Regions from separate parts of the Candidatus Sarcina troglodytae genome, predicted to be linked through region 1. Evidence: predicted binding sites of a transcription regulator. Region 1 holds the regulator's gene; each other region holds the start of a gene.

The links. The regulator Rex, encoded in region 1, represses fermentation and respiration genes when NADH is low (regulators of the CRP and FNR family bind a similar motif). The targets are predictions, from matches to a motif close to ATTGTTAANNNNTTAACAAT.
Region 2: the regulator Rex is predicted to act here: its motif matches at 2,728-2,747, upstream of HH195_RS05335 (DUF1002 domain-containing protein).
Region 3: the regulator Rex is predicted to act here: its motif matches at 1,977-1,996, upstream of adhE (bifunctional acetaldehyde-CoA/alcohol dehydrogenase).

What each region holds. Positions count from the first base shown of each region.
Region 1 is NZ_CP051754.1:2,005,658-2,010,902, reverse strand. Features, by position in the region: gene HH195_RS09290 (mannose-1-phosphate guanylyltransferase) at 1-978, shown strand, start outside; gene HH195_RS09285 (DUF3867 domain-containing protein) at 1,153-1,725, shown strand; gene HH195_RS09280 (zinc dependent phospholipase C family protein) at 1,876-2,460, shown strand; gene HH195_RS09275 (redox-sensing transcriptional repressor Rex) at 2,909-3,538, shown strand; gene HH195_RS09270 (sulfide/dihydroorotate dehydrogenase-like FAD/NAD-binding protein) at 3,902-4,792, shown strand; gene gltA (NADPH-dependent glutamate synthase) at 4,792-5,245, shown strand, end outside.
Region 2 is NZ_CP051754.1:1,190,125-1,195,369, reverse strand. Features, by position in the region: gene HH195_RS05345 (FprA family A-type flavoprotein) at 1-508, shown strand, start outside; gene HH195_RS05340 (SDR family NAD(P)-dependent oxidoreductase) at 566-1,336, opposite strand; gene HH195_RS05335 (DUF1002 domain-containing protein) at 1,493-2,662, opposite strand; gene HH195_RS05330 (deoxyribonuclease IV) at 2,866-3,699, shown strand; gene HH195_RS05325 (tetratricopeptide repeat-containing glycosyltransferase) at 3,773-4,873, shown strand; gene HH195_RS05320 (MBL fold metallo-hydrolase) at 5,093-5,245, shown strand, end outside.
Region 3 is NZ_CP051754.1:2,205,417-2,210,661, reverse strand. Features, by position in the region: gene HH195_RS10315 (LacI family DNA-binding transcriptional regulator) at 1-214, shown strand, start outside; gene HH195_RS10310 (hypothetical protein) at 287-472, opposite strand; gene HH195_RS10305 (nucleoside recognition domain-containing protein) at 583-1,158, shown strand; gene HH195_RS10300 (spore maturation protein) at 1,168-1,692, shown strand; gene adhE (bifunctional acetaldehyde-CoA/alcohol dehydrogenase) at 2,237-4,825, shown strand.

The sequences.
Region 1 (5,245 bases):
ATAAATAACAAAAGTTTTTTACAAAATACTGTTGATAGATTGAGGCTTTTAGTTGATACAGACAATGTATACATTGTTACAAATAGTGATTATCAAGCTAAGATAAAAGATGAAATTGAACATATAAATGAAAAAAATATATTTACAGAACCATTAAATAAAGAAACTGCGACTTGTATAGGATTATCAGCTGTAAAATTTTTAAAAAAGGATAAAGATGCAATCATGGTAATCTTACCATCTGATCATTATATAGAGGAAAATGATAAGTTTATACAAACGTTAAAACAAGCTGTAGAAATAGCTGAGAGAAAAAGAGGAATTGTAACAATAGGGATATCTCCTACTAGACCAGAAACAGGATATGGATATATTGAAATGGGAGAGCGTATAAACGGAAAAATTCCAAGTTATAAAATATCAAGATTTACAGAAAAGCCTAATATAGAGGTAGCTAAAGATTTTTTGTCTAAGGGAAATTATCTTTGGAATAGTGGAATATTTGTATTTAGGGCAGATATAATATTAAGAGAAATAGAAAAGTATATTCCAAAGATGTATAAATCATTAATGGATATATATGTTCATTTAGGCGAAGAAACTGAAGAAGAAATTATTACGCAAGAATATAAAATGATAGAAGGTATATCAATAGATTTTGGGATAATGCAAAAAACTAGAAAAGCTTATGTTATAAAAGTGGATTTTTTTTGGGATGATATAGGTAGTTTTTCAGCATTAAGTAGATTTTTAAATCATGAAGAAAGTAATAATATATCTAAAAAAGTTTTTTTAGAAGAATGTAATAATTGTTCTATATTTGGAGGAAAAAGATTAATTGTTGGTCTTGGAATTGATAATTTAGTTATAGTAGATACAGATGGAGTCTTACTTGTTATGGATAAAAATAGAGAGCAAGAAATAAAACAACTTTTAAAGGATATGGAGAAAAACAAAGAATTAGAAGGGTATTTGTAATATTTAAGCTATAACTCAATTTTAGAGTTATAGCTTATTTTTGTAGCGGATTTCTATGGAAATAAAATAATAATAGTATTATAATTATTTTAATATAAAATTGTATCTAGGGTTTTAGAATTAATAAGATTGGGAATAATAATTTTAGTGTTATTGATGGAGGATATAGATAAAATGGATGATAGAGTAGTTGATTTTAATGAACTTAAAAATAAAGTCAGAGATAAAGATATAGATAAATTTGAATCATATATATATGACCTTTACTATTCAGTAGCAACAGGTGGAATGTCAATGGCTGACTTTACTAAAAAAGTAACAGAATATATGAATGACAATAATATATCTCAAGAAAAATTTTTTAACATTCAAAAAGAAATGTTAAAAAGATATGGTTTTGATTTAGGCGACATAGAGCAACAAATGAAGGGATTTGGTATGAATATGGGAATTCCTAATATGATGCCTTCAGAAGAAAGTTATGAAACATTTAGAAAAAATATCGGTTTTCAAGAAAAATATAAAAATCAATTAAATATAAAAAATATAAATGTTTGCAAAATAAAAAATGATTTAAATGATTTAGAAATATTTCTAAATGAAAAAGAGTTGATTATTAAGAGTGATAAGAAGGTTAATTTTAAAGATTTAGAGTTAAATGATTTTATATGTTCTTATAAAAAAACATTAGATGATGATAAAATTAAAGTAAGAGTATGTGATAGTGAAACAACTTATGAATATTAAATAAATTAGACTCCATTAGGAAAGGAATAAGCTATTTATAGATTTCTTAGTGGGGTTTAAATTTGTTTTTATTGATAAAATTTATATTAATTTTTATTTGATTTTATATTAAAATCTTATAAGCAAAGTGGTTAAAACTAAGGAGAAAAAATGTTAATAGGCACACATATGTTAATGGCAAAAAATATTTTGAAAAACATGAATGAGAATAAAAAGAATATGTTAAGTAATTTCAATTTCATATATGGGAATATAAAACCAGATATATTATCAAAATATAAATTAAAAAAACATTATGCAAAAGAATCTTATTCTATGGTATTAAATAAAATAATAAATCTTTCAAAACTTAGTATTATGGATATAGAGAAAAATATAGCTATTATTAAGTTTAGTCAGGAACTTGGAGTCATTTGTCACTTTTTATGTGATTTTTTCTGTATAGCACATAGTGAAACTTGGAGAGAAAAATATAAAATATTTACGCATATTAGTTATGAAAAAAAACTAGCTAGCAAAGCTAAAAAATTTAATTTTGATAATGCTATAGCTCAAATGCAGATATGTGATATAGGATTATTTATGGAAAATTGTTTTAGGCAACATGAAAAAGAGAGTAATTTTAATAATGATATAAGCTTTGCATATTATGTATGCAGTAATATTATTGATTATATTTTAGAATGTATAATAAATAATAGCTTTAATGGAAAATATATTAGTAAAATAATATAATTTTTATTTTGTTAGCAGGGTATTTTATTAATTAGGCTTAAATAAATATAGTTTTAATAAATAAATAAGTGAAATTTTAATATACATATAAGGAAAAATGTCAAAAGGTGTTGACAGAAAAAATCAGATTTTATATAATAGAAGAGCAAGAATACTTTCAGGCAGAAGTATGGATTGTGGGATTTATTCCCAAGCTTAGATTAATATTCTCTTTTAGAGTAAAAGGCTTTGTGTACGTAGTTATAGTGTTACACCAAGCCTTATTTTTTTAAGAGGTATATATTAATAAGGTGAAAAATTTATAATTATAACATAAAGTTATAAGTAATGTTAAAATATAGATAAATTTTATGTAAATATGATAAAATAGAAATAGGATAAATAAATTTATAACAAAGTTTGCAAAATAAGCTTTATAAAAATAATGTAAAAGAGGTGTTTAATTGTGATAGAGAAAAAGAAAAATATATCTATGGCTGTAATTAAAAGATTACCTAAGTATCATAGATATCTTCAAGAGCTTATAAATAATGATGTTGATAGAATATCTTCGAAAGAATTAAGTGAAAAAATAGGTTTTACTGCATCTCAAATACGTCAAGATTTAAATTGTTTTGGTGATTTTGGGCAACAAGGTTATGGATATAATGTTAAAGACCTATATAATGAAATTGGAGTAATTTTAGGGCTTGATAAAAGGTATAATACAGTAATAATAGGGGCTGGGAATATAGGGCAAGCAATTGCCAATTATACCAAATTTGATAAAGTTGGTTTTGAATTAACAGGTATATTTGATGCAAATCCTAAAATGCTTGGAATTAAAATAAGAGATGTCGCTATAAGAGATATTGATGATTTACCAAAGTTTTTGGAAGAAAATAAAATAGATATAGCTATAATATGTGTGCCTAGAATTAGTGCTCAAAGGGTTTGTGACGAGGTATTAAGAGGTGGAATAAAAGCTATATGGAATTTTGCCCCTGTTGATTTAGATGTTCCTGAAGATGTTACAGTAGAAAATGTTCATTTAAGTGAGAGCTTATACACATTAGTGTATCAATTAAATGATAAATAATTTCGTTGAATTTAACATAATATATTTTTAATGAAGTATTATACAAAATACTTCATTTTTTTTTGTTTATTTTGTTAACTTTATAACTAAAAATTAAAAAAATATTTATATAAATAACTAAAAAAATAAAAATATAGATATTTTAATAAAATAAATAGTGAATTTAATTAATTAAATTAAAAGTAAATTTTAAAATATAAACTAAAATAAATTGTAATTATTATCTAAATGAATTAATAGAGTTAAGTAGAGTTATCAGTTTTTAAATTTTGTGGAGTTTAAATGTTTGCTGAAAAATATTTATTGTACTTTAAATTTTTATAAAATAAAGTATTAGCTTGTGAATTATTTGGAGGGAATTGCATGTATGAAATAGTTGAGAAGAAACAATTAGCTGAAAGTATTTATTTTATGAATATAAAAGCTCCTAGAGTAGCTAAAGCTGCAAAACCAGGACAATTTATAATAGCTAAGATAGATGAAAAAGGGGAAAGAATACCTTTAACTATATGTAATTATGATAAGGATAAAAAAATAATAACAATAGTGTTTCAAGTTGTTGGTGAATCAACTAGAAGAATGTCATTGCTTAATAAAGGTGATTATTTTAGAGATTTTGTTGGACCTTTAGGTGTTGAATCACAATTTGTAAATGAAGATATAAGTTGTTTAAAAAATAAAAGGATACTTTTCGTAGCTGGAGGTGTTGGAGTTGCACCAATTTATCCTCAAGTTAAATGGTTAAATTCTAAAGGGATAAAAGCAGATGTCATTATTGGGGCTAAAAATAAAGATATGTTAATTTTTGAAAATGAAATTAAAAATGAGGTAGGTAATCTTTATATTACAACGGATGATGGTTCATATGGAATGAAGGGACTTGTAACAGATAAAATAAATGATTTAGTAAATATTAAAAATAAAGAATACGATTTAGTGGTTGCCATTGGACCTATGGTAATGATGAAATTTGTAGCACGTCTTACAAAAAAATTGAATATTCCTACGGTTGTGAGTTTAAATCCAATAATGCTTGATGGGACAGGTATGTGTGGTGCTTGCAGAGTAACTGTTGGAGGAAAGGTTAAATTTGCATGTGTTGATGGTCCAGAGTTTGATGCTCATAAAATAGATTTTGATGAAGCAATGAAAAGACAAAGCATATATAAAACTGAAGAAGGAAAAAAATATTTAAAAAATATTGAGGGAAAAACTCATAGTGGGGGATGTGGAATGTGTGGAGGTGATAAATAATGATAAATTCTAAAAGAATTCCCTTGAGAGAACAAGATTCTAAAATTAGAGTTAAAAATTTTGAAGAAGTATGCTTAGGGTATAGTAAAGAAGAAGCACTGCTTGAAGCTAACAGATGTTTAGGATGTAAAAAGGCTAAATGTAAGGAAAAATGTCCAGTGAATATAGATATTCCAGAGTTTGTTAAACAAATTAAAATTGGAAATATAGAAGAAGCTGCTAAAATAATAGGGAAATCATCATCACTTCCAGCAATATGCGGTAGAGTTTGTTCGCAAGAACTTCAATGTGAAAGTCAATGTGCTTTAGGATTAAAAGGCGAAGCGCTTGCGATTGGAAAATTAGAAAGATTTGTTGCGGATTATATGATAGAGAATAATATTTCAATAACTTATGATATAAATAAAAATAATAAAAAAGTTGCTATAGTTGGAAGTGGACCATCAGGTCTTA
Region 2 (5,245 bases), 820 kb from region 1:
AAAAAAAATAATTGAAATATATAGAAAGTGGAGCACTCCAAAACCTAAAAATGATATGAAAAAGGCTACTGTTTTTTATGTTTCAGCTTATGGTTATACTAAAATGTTAGCAGAAGCTATAGTAGATGGTATAAAAGATGGTAATTTAGAAAAAATATATGTTAAGCTTTATGAAATAACAAGTGTTGAGCAAAACAAACTTTTAGATGAAATTGTTCAATCTGATGCTATTTTATTTGGATCTCCAACTATTTTAGCAGAACTTTTAGAACCAGTTAGAGAATTACTTGCAAGATTAAACCCTGTAATTCACGGTGGAAAAATAGCAGGTGCATTTGGTTCTTATGGTTGGAGTGGAGAAGCTGTTCCAAGAATAGAGTCTAGACTTAAAGAACTTAGAATGAAGATGCCTTTAGAATCCCTTAGTGTTAATTTTAAACCTTCAGAAGAAGAACTTAAAAAGGCATTTGAATATGGAAAAGGAATTGCAAGTTGTTTATTAAAATAAGGATAAGATAAGATTAAAGATGTTGCTTTTATATTAAAAGTAACATCTTTTTATTGTTTACTTATTTTTGTTTTGACTCATAACCCAAATATTCATTATAAAATCTTTAGGGAAAAATTTAGTTCCTACAAATTGACTTAAACTAAAAGCACCGTAAATAGATATTGATTTATTTTTTTTCATATCACGAAGCGCCTTTTTTACAACATCTTTTGCATCTGACATAAAGGCATAATTATTAACGGCATTAGGGTTTTTAGTTTTTTTAGCAGTCTCAAAAAAATTTGTTCTAACCCATCCAGGGCACACAGCAGTAACTAAAATTCTTCTTTCTCTTAATTCGTAATTTAATGCTCTAGAATAACTAAGTACAAATGCTTTAGTGGAAGCATACACATTAGCAAAAGGAAGTGGCTGAAAAGATGATGATGAGCATATTTGCAATATTTTAGAAAATTCATTCATAAATGGAAGAGTCTTTTCAGTCATAGAAACTAATGCTTTACAATTTAAATCTATCATTTTTAATGAATCCTCAAGAGGGATTTCTGAATAATTACCAAATTTACCGAAACCAGCACAATTTATAAGCAACTTTACATTAGGTTTTTCTTTTTTAAGTTCTTCTTCATAAATTTTGAAACTAGAATTTAATGATAAATCCAATGGAATGATTTTAAGGTTAGTATGTACAATATCTCTTAGAGCTTCTAATTTTTCTCTTTGCCTAGCAATAACCCATATTTCATCAAAGTTATAGGAGTCTATTTGTTTTAAAAATTCTTTTCCAAGTCCTGATGAGGCACCTGTTATAATAGCTATATTCATGTTAAATTACCTTCTCTTATATAAATTTTATTTTTTATGACATGTAATATATTTTTAATTTTTATAAATAACTTTTACTGTACTGTAATTATAAATAATAAAAAAAAACTTGGCAATAAGAAATATTATTACCAAATATATAAAATTAATAATACATTAATTAAAAGTATTATTTGTATTAGTGTCACTATTTTCATCTTTTGATAAATTATTAGTATCATCTGTTATTACTTCATCAGTGTTTTCTGATTCTTTTTTATCAATTGTATTTGTTGTTGAATTTTCATTAGATGATGACTCATCAGCTAAACCAAGAATATTTCCATTTACATCATATTTAACACCATCTTTTTCAACAACCACATTATCTGCACCAACTATTAATGCTTTTACCTTATTTGTTATAGAGCAAAAACTATCCCAAGAAACAGTAGCTAAACTTTTTATTTTATTCCAAGTTTTATTTATAAAACCACTTTCATTTAGTTCTTTGCCTGCCTTATTTAATGATTCTTGTATATTGGTTGTCATTTGTTTTAAATAACTCTTCATTTCACCATAATTAAAGTTTAAATCATTAATACTAGACATTAGTGTTACTATTTGACCTTTTTCTTGACTTGTTAAGTTTATGTTGTAATTATTAACTATATTTGTGACTATTCTATCTATAGCAATATCAGTTTTGGGAGAGTCTTTTATTACTTGTGTTTTTATTTCATTTATAATAAAAGCAGCTTCATCTTTTCCTAAAGTTTGTCCAGTTTCTGTCGTTGCATTACTTAGAGTATTTGTTACACTAATCTCTTCTTTGGCAACTTCTTTATGATTAAGAGATAATTCTTCACCTGTTGCATCTTCAAAACCTTTCAAAATACCAGCAAGTGCTGCAGTCCCTGTTACTGGAAATGGAGATGAAGCTTTAACATTAGCATCCGTTATTCCAGATGTTAAAAGTGCATTTTGTAACATAGAGCCAGTAACCTCTGTAAGATTATTAGTTGAAACTTTAATTCCATATCCAGATTTCTCTACTTTAACATAAGAGCTAGAATAAGAATTATTTTTTGAACTTTTGGATGTAGCAGGTCCAAGTCCCAATTGTTCTCTTATATCATCTACAGTAATATTTATAATTGTTACGTTATTGTCGTTTTTTGAAACACCAAATTCATTTAACATATCTTCTTTTTGAGATGAAGTTAAATCATTTCCTAAACTTACCGCAATATCTGTTGAAGCAAAAACAGGAATATTTAATACCCCAGCTAGACAAACTCCAAAAAGTCCAGTTGCTATTGATTTTTTTATATTTTTATGCTTCATAACTTTCCCCCTAATAATATAAATATAATATTCTAATTTTATCATATTTTTCTATTAAATTTATTATTTATATAAATTTAACAATTTATTAATATTATATATTTAAAACATAATAAAAATTAATAATACCTCTAAAAAGCCATTGATTTATTTTATACAACATATTAGCATTGTATTTGATAAAATATTTTGGAGGATAATATATGTTAAATATAGGATGTCATTTATCTACATCTAAAGGCTTTAAATCAATGGGAGATACTGCTCTTAGTATTGGAGCGAATACATTTCAATTTTTCACAAGAAATCCAAGAGGGGGTAAAGCAAAAGATATAGATAAAAAAGATATAGAAGAACTTTTAAAATTGATGAAGGAATATAATTTTGGGAAAATTTTAGCTCATGCCCCATATACCTTAAATCCTTGCTCTAAAGATGAAAGCATTAGGGAATTTGCTTATAAAATTATGGAAGATGATTTGAAGAGGATGGAATACTTACCTAATAACCTATACAATTTCCACCCTGGAAGTCACGTAAAACAAGGAGTAGATATCGGTATTAATTACATTATTGAATTATTAAACAAAGTTATTAAAAAAGACCAAACAACAAAAATTTTATTAGAAACAATGTCTGGAAAAGGTACTGAAATTGGACGAAATTTTAATGAAATAAAGGCTATAATCGATGGAGTTAACTTAAATGAGCATATAGGTGTATGCCTTGATACTTGTCATATTTTTGATGGCGGTTATGATATCGTAAATAATTTAGATAATGTCTTAGCTGAATTTGATGATGTGATAGGATTAGATAAATTATGTGCTATTCATTTAAATGATAGTAAAAATATCTTAGGAAGCCATAAAGATAGACATGAAAAAATTGGTCTAGGTAATATAGGTTTAGACGCTATAGGTAATATTATAAATCATGAAAAGCTTAAAAATTTACCTTTTTTCTTGGAAACTCCTAATGAATTAGATGGATATGCTAAAGAAATTTCTCTTTTAAAAAGTATTTATAGATGTTAATAATTTTAAATCATATAAAATCTAATAATAAAATACATATAAATATAAATATTTTTATGTTAAAGGATTGTATATGGGAAAGTATAAAATATGTGTATATGGTGTTTGTAAAAATGAAGAAAAATTCGCAAAAAGATGTATGGATAGCTTAAAAGATGCTGATTTAGTTGTTTTTGGTGATACAGGCTCCACTGATAATACTGTTGCCATTTTAAGAGATTGTGGAGCTAAAGTATATGAAATACCAGTAAAACCTTGGAGGTTTGATGTTGCTAGAAATGCGTGTTTAGAAAAAATACCTGAAGATATCGATATTTGCGTTTGTATTGACCTAGATGAGGTCTTAGAAGATGGGTGGAGAGAAGCATTAGAGAGTGTGTGGGAAAAGGATACGAATAGAGCTAATTACCTTTATATATGGAAGTTTAATCCTGATGGTTCGCCAGGGGTTTGGTATTATCATGAAAGAATTCATAGTAGACACAATTATAGATGGATTTATCCAACACATGAGGTTTTAGAATATCTAGGAGAGGGGAGAGAAAAGTGGTGTTTGGCAAAAGATTTAATTTTCAAACACTATCCAGATACCAATAAATCTAGAAGCTTTAACTTATCTCTTTTGGAACTTGCCGTAAATGAAAATCCTAATAATGCTCGAAATATTAATTATTTAGGCAGAGAGTATTACTTTATGGGTAAATGGGATAAAGCTATTGAAACATTAGAAAAATATTTATCTTTAAAAGATGCTACATGGAAAGAGGAGAGGAGCTTTGCGTTAAGATATATAGCTTGTTGCTATAAAGAAAAAGGGGAGTTAGATACCGCTAAATTATATCTTTTAAAAGCAATGTCAGAAGCGCCTAATATGCGAGAACCTTATGTTGAGATGGCTAGATTGGCTTATTTGGAAAAAGATTGGAATTTGATTTTAATAATGATTAAATTAGCTTTAGAAATAAAAGAAAATACAACAAATCATCACAATGAGCAATTTGCTTGGAATGAAACACCTTATGATTTAGCCTCTCTTGCATATTATTACACAGGAGATTATAATAAATCATTAAAATATGCACTAGAAGCACTTAAAATATCACCAAATGATGAACGAATAAAAAATAATTTTAACATAATAAAAAATTCAGTAAATAATGAATTTGTAATATAAATATAAAATTATATCATAGGACATAAAATTTGATTTTAATGAAATATGTCCTATGATTTGTATATATTATTTTATAAAAAGTTTTTAAGTATGATTATTTTTGAAATGAAAAGGTTATACTATATGAAGATAGAAAATTATACTGGAATGTAGAAGGGGAAATATGATAATATTTTAATGTTAGTAAATTTATATAGTTCAGGAGGAAAATTATGTAATATGTTGTTTTTATTATTAAAGATTTTAATTGGAATAATAATAGGATTATCAATTGGAGCTTTTTTCTTCATGAAATATTTTCCAAGTTTCGGAGCCAAGGCTCCTAAAAAAGGAACTACGGCATTTAAAGAAAGTGATCATTATAAAGATAAT
Region 3 (5,245 bases), 200 kb from region 1:
TTTAAAAGTTCCAGAAGATGTAAGTGTTGTAGGTTTTAACGATATAGATCTTGCAAGAGCCTTTTATCCTAAATTAACAACAGTTTATCAACCAATGTATGATATGGGTTCTGTTGCTATGAGAATGCTTATAAAACTTATAAATAATAAAGTTTTAGAAGAAGGACATTTTGTATTAAACTATAAGTTAGTTGAAAGAGATAGTTGTAAATAATTATTAAAAGTTTTATTATTGATAGCAATAAAAAAGGCAGAGGAATTAATCCTTCTGCTTTTTTTATTTATATTATAAAATACCCTCAGTTTTAAGAATGCTTTCTAAATCTTGAACCTTTTTTGTAAGGGAAACGAATTGTTCCTTTAAAACTTCTTTTGACAAGTCATTTGAATCTAATATTTGCTCTAAATTTTCAACAGCTTTTAAAGCATTTTCCACTTCTTGTTGAGCTAGTTTTAAATTGTCTTCGTTCATAAAAATTCTCCTTTGGATTAAATAAAATATAACTGTTAATTTTATGTTATCACTACTAAATGGTTAATGCAAGGCATATATTAATATGAGATTAATAATTAGGAGATAATATGATAAATTACATATGGTTTTTTATAATAGCTTCAGGAGTATTATTTGGAGTATTTACAGGGCAAGGAGCAGTTATATCAAAAGGTGTTATAGAATCAACTGAAAGTGCTACAAGATTTGTAATATCATTAGTTGGAATTATGTGCTTTTGGTGTGGAGTTATGAAGGTTGCTGAAAAAAGTGGATTGACAGCTAAAATTGCTAAGCTTTTAAAACCAATACTAAAAATGATTTTTAAAGAGAGTGCTAAAAGTGAAGAGGCGCTAGGGGCAATTGTTATGAACTTAACTGCTAATATGCTTGGTCTTTCAAATGCAGCAACTCCTTTTGGTATAAAAGCTATGGAAGAGTTAGAAAACATAAATAATAAAAAAGGAATTGCATCAAATGATATGGCTCTTTTTTTAGTTATGAATGCATGTTGTATTCAGCTTTTACCATCTACCGTAATATCTATAAGGGCAGCTGCAGGATCAAATAATCCAGCAATTATAATACTTCCAGCATTAATATCAACTGCAGTAGCGTGTATTGTTGGAATTATATGTTGCAAAATACTTCAAAGATATTTTTAGAGGTGCTATATGGGAAATTATTTATCAAGTAGTTTAGTTCCATTAATACTTTTAATTATAGTGTGTTATGGAATGATTAAAGGTGTTAAAGTTTATGAGTGGTTTATAGAAGGTGCGAAAGATGGACTTAAAGTTTGTATAAGAATATTTCCTCCGCTTCTTGCTATGCTTGTAGCTGTAAGAATATTTAAAGATGCTAATCTTTTGAATTTACTTAATAATTTTTTTGCACCAATAGTTAGTTTGATAGGTCTTCCAAAGGAATTAGTTCCATTAGTTTTCATAAAACCTTTATCAGGTAGTGGTGCTCTTGGGATTTTTACAGAAATAATAAATACTGTTGGGGCTGATACTAAAACAGGACTTATAGCTTCAGTAATAATGGGTGGAACAGAAACTATATTTTATACAATAACAGTTTACTTTGGTGCAGTTGGTATAAAGAAAATAAGGCATACTCTTTGGGGAGCAGTTATGGCAGATTTGGTAGCTATAATAATGGCTATATTTATGACTAATCTATTGTTTTTTTAAACCTTGCTTAATGTGTTTAAGTAAGGTTTTTTATAGTTGGAAGAACTCAAACTAAATTTGTAATAAAATAAACATTTATTTTAGTTTATAAAAAACAGGTTATTTATAAAAAAATTAGGGCGTATGGACTATTATCAATACATATTAATAAATGTAAATAAAAAGTAAAAAAATAAAAAAAAGGTGAATATATAAGTAATATGAAATAAAAAAGAGAATTTTAAAGGTAATAGTTAACAATTTAACTATAAGGCTAAAAATGAAATTAGTAACATATTAACATATATGTTAAAATAATAACATAATGAGAAATGAAAAATAATAAAAACTTGTGAAAATAAAAGTTTTTGTGTAAAGATTGATTTGAAATTGCAATAACGGTAGTTAAATTATTAACTTCTAATATTGATTAGTAAAATTTAAAGTATTTAAATTTTGTATATTACATAATAGATTTTGATATTTAATTATCATAAATTATAGATATATTTTAAGAGGGGAGAATATTGTAAAGAGTATTCTTTATAATAAGGTGTAATTAGCTATGAAAGTAACAAATATGGATGAACTTTTAGAAAGAATTTCTCAAATAAGAGAAGCACAAAAAATATATTCAACATATACTCAAGAACAAGTTGATGAAATTTTTAGACAAGCTGCTTTGGCTGCTAATAATGCTAGAATAAAATTAGCTAAAATGGCTGTTGAAGAATCAGGAATGGGGATTGTAGAAGATAAAGTTATAAAAAATCACTTTGCTTCTGAATATATATATAATAAATATAAAAATGAAAAAACTTGTGGAGTTATAGATAGTGATGTTGCTTTTGGTATAACAAAAGTTGCTGAACCAATAGGTGTTGTTGCAGCAGTAGTTCCAACTACAAACCCAACATCGACTGCAATATTTAAGGCTCTTATAGCTTTAAAAACTAGAAATGGTATAATTTTTTCACCACACCCAAGAGCCAAGAATGCAACAATTGAAGCTGCAAGAATAGTTTTAGAAGCTGCTGTTAAAGCTGGAGCACCTAAAAATATAATAGGTTGGATTGATGAACCATCTTTAGAAATGACTCAAAGAGTAATGTCAGAATGTGATATAACATTAGCAACTGGAGGCCCTGGAATGGTTAAGGCTGCATACTCATCAGGAAAACCAGCAATCGGAGTTGGAGCAGGTAATACACCAGCAATAATTGATGATACAGCTCATATAAAAATGGCAGTAAGTTCAATATTAATGTCTAAGACTTTTGATAATGGAGTTATTTGTGCTTCTGAACAAACAGTTTTAGTTATGGATTCTATTTATAATGAGGTTAGAAAGGAATTTGCTGATAGAGGAGCTTATTTCTTAAAGAGCGATGAAATAGATAAGGTGAGAAAAACTATAATAGTAAATGGTGGGTTAAATGCTAAAATAGTTGGACAATCTGCATTTAAAATAGCAGAACTTGCTGGAGTTAGTGTTCCAGAAGATGCTAAGGTATTAATTGGGGAGGTTGAATCAGTTGAACTTGAAGAAGAATTCTCTCATGAAAAATTATCTCCAGTACTTGGAATGTATAGAGTTAAAACATTTGATGAAGCTTTAGCTAAAGCAGAGAGATTAGTTGAGCTTGGAGGATTTGGTCATACTTCAGTTTTATATACAAATACACAAATATCAAAGGATAGGGTTAAAAAGTTTGGAGCTACTATGAAAACTGGTAGAACAATAATTAACATGCCATCAACTCAAGGAGCTATAGGAGATATTTATAATTTCAAATTAGCACCATCTTTAACACTTGGTTGTGGCTCATGGGGAGGAAACTCAGTTTCTGAAAATGTAGGACCTAAGCACTTGATAAATATTAAGAGTGTAGCTGAGAGGAGAGAAAATATGCTTTGGTTTAGGATGCCAGAAAAAGTATACTTTAAATATGGTTCATTGGGAGTTGCACTTCCAGAGCTTAAAGAAATGAAAAAGAAAAAAGCTTTTATAGTAACAGATAGAGTTTTAGCTGAGCTTGGATATGTTGATAAAATTACTAAGGTTTTAGATGAAAATGGAATAGATTTTAGAGTGTTCTCAGAAGTTGCACCAGATCCAACTTTAGCAATAGCTAGAAAAGGTGCTGAAGCTATGAGGAGTTATAACCCAGATGTAATTGTAGCATTAGGTGGAGGTTCACCAATGGATGCTGCTAAAATTATGTGGGTATTATATGAACATCCAGAGGTTAATTTCCATGATTTGGCTATGACATTCATGGATATTAGAAAGAGAGTGTATCCATTCCCTAAAATGGGTGAAAAAGCAATGATGGTTTCAATACCAACATCAGCTGGTACTGGTTCAGAAGTTACTCCATTTGCAGTTATAACTGATGAACAATCAGGGGTTAAATATCCACTTGCAGATTATGAATTAACTCCAGATATGGCGATAGTTGATGCAGAACTTATGATGAATATGCCAAAGGGATTAACAGCAGCATCAGGTATAGACGCTTTAGTTCATGCAATAGAGGCTTATGTTTCTGTTTTAGCATCAGAATTTACTAATGGATTAGCTTTAGAAGCAATAAGATTAGTATTTAAGTATCTTCCTCAAGCATACAATGAAGGAACTACAAATGTTAAAGCAAGAGAAAAAATGGCTCATGCATCAACAATAGCAGGAATGGCATTTGCAAATGCATTCTTAGGAATTTGTCACTCAATGGCTCATAAATTAGGAGCAGAACATCACATAGCACATGGTGTAGCTAATGGAATATTAATAGACCATGTTATAAGATTTAACGCTGTTGATAATCCAAGAAAACAAGCATCATTCCCACAATATAAGTATCCAAATGCTAAATGGAGATATGCAAAAATTGCTGAACATTTAAATTTAGGTGGAAAAAATGATGATGAAAAAGTAGAAAACTTAATAAAAGCAATACAAAATCTAAAAAAACAAATAAACCTTCCAAGTACAATTGCTGAGTGTGGAGTAACTAAGGAAGCTTTCTATAGCACATTAGATTCAATGACTGAAGATGCATTTGATGATCAATGTACAGGGGCTAATCCAAGATATCCATTAATGAGTGAATTAAAAGAAATGTATATAAATGCTTATAGTAATGAGGAATAAAAAATAATATTTTAAAATAAAAAAGACAGTAGATATTTAACAAACAATATTAACTGTCTTTTTTGTTATATTTTAATAATTAAATTTGTAACTTTGTTATAATTATGATTTTAATTTAAGGGTTTAATAGAATTTTATACATATTTATAGAAAAAAATGTTTTAAAATGCTTTAAAAAAATTGTATACACATAAGATATAGTTAATAATATGGAGAAAATTAAAGATAGAAGTTAATAAATTAACAATGTTAGCGATAATGGGGTGGAAAAACTGAATCAAATATGATAATATATTAACAGAAATAAGGTTTATATACAACATTAAATATAGACCATATATTAATTAATAGTAAGTAAAGTAATATTTATCAATAATAGTTAAAACATTAACATCTAAATAGTAATTAAGATTGAATTTT